Regions from separate parts of the Streptomyces tritici genome, predicted to be linked through region 2. Evidence: riboswitches for the same ligand, from Rfam matches in the RefSeq annotation. Region 2 holds a riboswitch; the other holds the start of a gene.
The links. Region 2 has a riboswitch for glycine ahead of gcvP (aminomethyl-transferring glycine dehydrogenase). Riboswitches for the same ligand answer to the same signal wherever they lie in the genome.

Region 1 (2,389 bases), 4.0 Mb from region 2:
ACAGCCACTCGTGCTCCTTGCTGTAGCGCAGCTGCTGGGGGTTGCTCATGACCTGAATTCTCCTGTACGCGGGGGAGTGCTGGTGAACGGGGGAGTGAGTGCGGGGCGAGACGTGCTCAGTGTCACTTCTGGCGCTTGTAGAACGGCAGCGCCACGACCTCGTACGGCTCGTGGGTGCCGCGGATGTCCACGCCGACGCCGGGCGTGCCGGGCTCGGCGTGCGCCGCGTCGACGTACGCCATGGCGATCGGCTTGCCGAGCGTCGGGGACGGGGCGCCGGAGGTGACCTCGCCGATGACCTCGCCGCCGGCGACGACCTGCATGCCGGCGCGGGGCACCCGGCGGCCCTCGGCGATCAGACCGACCAGCTTGCGCGGCGGGGCGGTCTCGGCGCGCTCGGCGGCCTTCTCCAGCGCCTCGCGGCCGACGAAGCGGCCCTCGTTGGTCGTCTTCTCGAACTTCACGACCCGGCCGAGACCGGCGTCGAAGGGGGTGAGCTCCGTGGTCAGCTCGTGCCCGTACAGCGGCATGCCCGCCTCCAGGCGCAGCGTGTCGCGGCAGGACAGGCCGCAGGGCACCAGGCCCACCGGGGCGCCGGCCTCGGTCAGCGCCGTCCAGACGGTCTCGGCGTGCTCGGGCTTCAGGAACAGCTCGAAGCCGTCCTCGCCGGTGTAGCCGGTCCGGGCGATCAGCGCGGGAACCCCGGCGACGGTGCCCGGCAGGCCGGCGTAGTACTTCAGCCCGTCCAGGTCGGCGTCGGTCAGCTGCTTGAGGATGCCGGGGGACTCAGGGCCCTGGACGGCGATCAGCGCGTACGCGTCGCGGTCGTCGCGGACCTCGGCGTCGAAGCCGGCCGCGCGCTCGGTGAGCGCGTCGAGCACGACCTGCGCGTTGGAGGCGTTGGCGACGACCATGTACTCCTGCTCCTGGAGCCGGTACACGATCAGGTCGTCCAGGATGCCGCCGTCCTCGCGGCAGATCATCGTGTAGCGGGCGCGGCCGACGCCGACCGTGGAGATGTTGCCGACCAGGGCGAAGTCGAGCAGCTCGACGGCCTGCGGGCCGGTGACCGTGATCTCGCCCATGTGCGAGAGGTCGAAGAGACCGGCCTTGGTGCGGACGGCGTTGTGCTCGTCGCGCTCGCTGCCGTAGCGCAGCGGCATGTCCCAGCCGGCGAAGTCGGTCATGGTCGCGCCGAGGGATCGATGCAGGGCATCGAGGGCGGTCTGGCGGGGGGCGGTGCTCATCGGGTGGCTCCCGGTTCCAGGGGGCGCGGCGTGCGGGGCACGGCCGGTGCATGACGGGTGAGGACTTCCTCCCCATCTGTCATGGAACCTGAGAGGTTCACCGGGGGCATCCCCGGCTTGCACCTTGGGTGGGACCGCGACGACGCGGCCCGCTTTTCAGATCTGCCTCATCCACGCGGTATCGGGGCCTGAGAGATTCAAGGGAGGGTCTTGCTCCTTCGGCGCCCGGTCCGGATGGTTCCGGTCCGGGACTCTCCCGCGCGGATTCGAGCGGCCGGTATGTGGTTGTGTGCGCTTGGCGCGCACATCATTGCACGCGGGATCTCATCGGCAAATCGCTTGTGCCTCATTACCGTCTCTTTACACTTTGTGGGCAAGGGTCCCCCCGGGACCCGGCAGGGGGAGTAGCGATGACGTGGCAGAGAACCGGCGCGATGGCGACCGGGGCGGGCATACCGGCCCAGCAGGTACGGGACGCGGCCCGGCGGCGCCCGGTGCGGGTCCTGCGCGACCTGCGCGACCGGGACGGCCGCGTGCCGCGCGTGCTCGCCTTCACGGAGGGCGACGTGGTGGTCGTCTCCGGGCTCCCCGGCAGCGGCAAGTCGACGCTGATCCGGCGTACGGCCGAGGGCCGGGCCATCGACTCGCAGGACATGCGCGAGCGCTGGGAGGCGAAACTGCCCGGCTTCCTGCCGTACGCCGTCTACCGCCCGCTCGTACGCGTGGCGCACTACGCCGCCCTGCGCGCCGCGCTGCGCTCCGGCCGCAGCGTGGTCGTCCACGACTGCGGCACCCAGAGCTGGGTCCGCCGCTGGCTGGCCCGCGAGGCCCGCCGCCGCGGCCGCTCCCTGCACCTGGTCCTGCTCGACGTCACCCCCGAGACCGCCCGCGCGGGCCAGCGCGACCGGGGCCGGGGCGTCTCCGGCTACGCCTTCACCCGGCACCGCCACGCCGTCGGCCGGCTCATCGCCGCCGCCGAGTCGCACCGGCCGCCCTCCGGCTGCGCCACCACCACGCTCCTCGACCGGCCCGCCGCCACGGCCCTGCGCCGGATCGCCTTCCGTCCGGCGCCCTGACCGGAGGAAAGGCTTCCGCAGCGGGGTGGGCCACGTCACCGTGCCCGAATCGGGGACGGCGTGCCC
Region 2 (2,389 bases):
CTCGCGGCCGGTGGTCTCGTCGCAGGACATCGAGACGTGGTCGGCGTCGACGCGGTACAGGTTGACCCCGGCCTCGCGGGCGGCGGCGACGATCTCGTCGGCCTTGCCGGGGACGCGGGCGGTGAGGGTGTCGAAGTACGCGCCCTGGGTGAGCTGCACCCCGCCGGCCTTGAGGCCCCCGGCGAGGATCGCCGCGTAGCGGTGGGTGCGCCGGGCGATCGTCCGCAGGCCCTCGGGGCCGTGGTAGACGGCGTACATGCCGGCCATGACGGCGAGCAGGACCTGCGCGGTGCAGATGTTGCTGGTGGCCTTCTCGCGGCGGATGTGCTGCTCGCGGGTCTGCAGCGCCAGGCGGTACGCCCTGTTGCCGTCGGCGTCGACGGAGACGCCCACGAGGCGGCCGGGCAGGGAGCGGGCGTGCTTGTCCTGGACGGCCATGTAGCCGGCGTGCGGGCCGCCGAAGCCCATCGGGACGCCGAAGCGCTGGGTGGTGCCGACGGCGATGTCGGCGCCGAGGGAGCCCGGGGAGGCCAGCAGGGTCAGGGCGAGCAGGTCGGCGGCGACGGTGACGATCGCGCCGAGCTCGTGGGCCTGGTCGATGACCGGCTTGATGTCGCGGACCGCGCCGGAGGCGCCCGGGTACTGCAGCAGCACGCCGAAGACGCCGCGCTCGGCGAGCTCGGCGGGGATGCCGGCGGACAGGTCGGCGACGACGACCTCGACGCCGGTCGGCTCGGCGCGGGTCTCGATGACGGCGATGGTCTGCGGCAGGGCGTCGGCGTCGACGACGTACACGCCGTTCTTGACCTTGCCGACGCGGCGGGACAGCGCCATGGCCTCGGCGGCGGCGGTGCCCTCGTCGAGCAGCGAGGCGCCGGAGGTGGGCAGACCGGTGAGGTCGGCGACCATCGTCTGGAAGTTGAGCAGCGCCTCCAGGCGGCCCTGCGAGATCTCCGGCTGGTACGGCGTGTACGCGGTGTACCAGGCCGGGTTCTCCATGACGTTGCGCAGGATCACCGGCGGGGTGAAGGTGCCGTAGTACCCGAGGCCGATCATCGGCGCGACGACCTGGTTGCGCTCGGCGAGCGCGCGCAGCTCGGCGAGCACGTCCGCCTCGGTACGGGCGGCCGGGAGGCCGAGGGCCTCCGCGCTCTTGATGACGTCCGGCACCGCGGCGGCGGTGAGCTCGTCGAGGGAGCCGTAGCCGACGTGCGCGAGCATCTTGGCGCGGGCTTCGGCGTCCGGCCCGATGTGCCGCTGCTCGAAGGGGATGCCCTGTTCGAGTGCGGTGAGCGGGGTGCGGTTGGCGGTCATGGCGGAGGCCTCCTGGTCTTCACGACCCTGAAGGGGCACCTCGGCGCGGGTGCCCGGACGGCCTCCCCCTCTGTCATCTCAACCTGAGAGCTTCACCGGCGCGCGTGGGGGCATGCCGGCTTTCACCGTCGGTGAGAGCGGATGCCGTCGGACTCCCGCTCTGCTTTCCAGAGTGACCTCGTCCGCGCGGTACGGGGGCCTGAGAGATTCCGGGGAGGATTTGCTCCTTCGGCGCCCCCGGAGGATCTCCGGAGGACTCTCCCGCGCGGGGTCGACAGCCACAGCCAGCCTACCAGCGCCGTTGCGCCGCCAGATCGCTCAAGTGGCCGATATCCCCGATGTGCCCTTTCGTAGGGGGTGGGGAGAGCAGTTGCGACCATCTGGAGGGACCGTGCAGACCGACATCGATCCGCGCAGCCTGATCGGCCGCAAGGCGTACGACCGCAACGGGGCCAAGATCGGCACCGTGGACGAGGTGTACCTGGACGACGCGACCGGGGTCCCCGAGTGGGCCGCCGTCCGCACCGGCCTGTTCAGCCGGGACGCGTTCGTCCCGCTGGAGACCAGCGAGCTCGCCGACGACGGCCTCCACGTGCCGTACGAGCGGGCGCTCATCAAGGAGGCCCCCGACTTCGGCGTGGGCCGGCACCTCTCGCCGGAGCAGGAGCTCCAGCTCTACCGCCACTACAGCATCGCCCTGCCCCCCGCACCCCACGAGGACCGGGACTTCGGCCGCCTCGCGGGCCGCGACGAGTCCTGAGCGGCCTTCCTAGGAAGTCCGCGGCACCAGGGGCAGCGGCTCGGAGGGCTCCAGGTCGGGGTCGTCGGCCGGGAAGGTACGGACCCGTCCGGGGGCCGAGCCGGGCTCCTCGAAGCGCACCGTGACCCGGCCGACGCCGCTGCCCTGCACCCAGCCCGCGCCGTACGCGGCGTGCCGGACGTCCTGCCCCGGGTGCCACTGCCGCTCCCGGGGCGGCTCGGGCTCGTCCGCCGGCGCCTCCGCGGCGGCCGGCCCGCCCTCGTCGGCCGCGGGCTCCGCGGCGTCGGCGGCCTCCGCCGCCTGCGCGAAGAGGTC

Region 1: another riboswitch for glycine. It lies ahead of gcvT (glycine cleavage system aminomethyltransferase GcvT); the one in region 2 lies ahead of gcvP (aminomethyl-transferring glycine dehydrogenase).

The regions. Positions count from the first base shown of each region.
Region 1 is NZ_CP183183.1:4,848,839-4,851,227, forward strand. Features, by position in the region: gene gcvH (glycine cleavage system protein GcvH) at 1-49, opposite strand, end outside; gene gcvT (glycine cleavage system aminomethyltransferase GcvT) at 123-1,247, opposite strand; glycine riboswitch at 1,414-1,516, opposite strand; gene ACNJ93_RS22655 (AAA family ATPase) at 1,658-2,323, shown strand.
Region 2 is NZ_CP183183.1:808,778-811,166, forward strand. Features, by position in the region: gene gcvP (aminomethyl-transferring glycine dehydrogenase) at 1-1,314, opposite strand, end outside; glycine riboswitch at 1,492-1,588, opposite strand; gene ACNJ93_RS03775 (PRC-barrel domain-containing protein) at 1,706-2,074, shown strand; gene ACNJ93_RS03780 (DNA polymerase IV) at 2,084-2,389, opposite strand, start outside.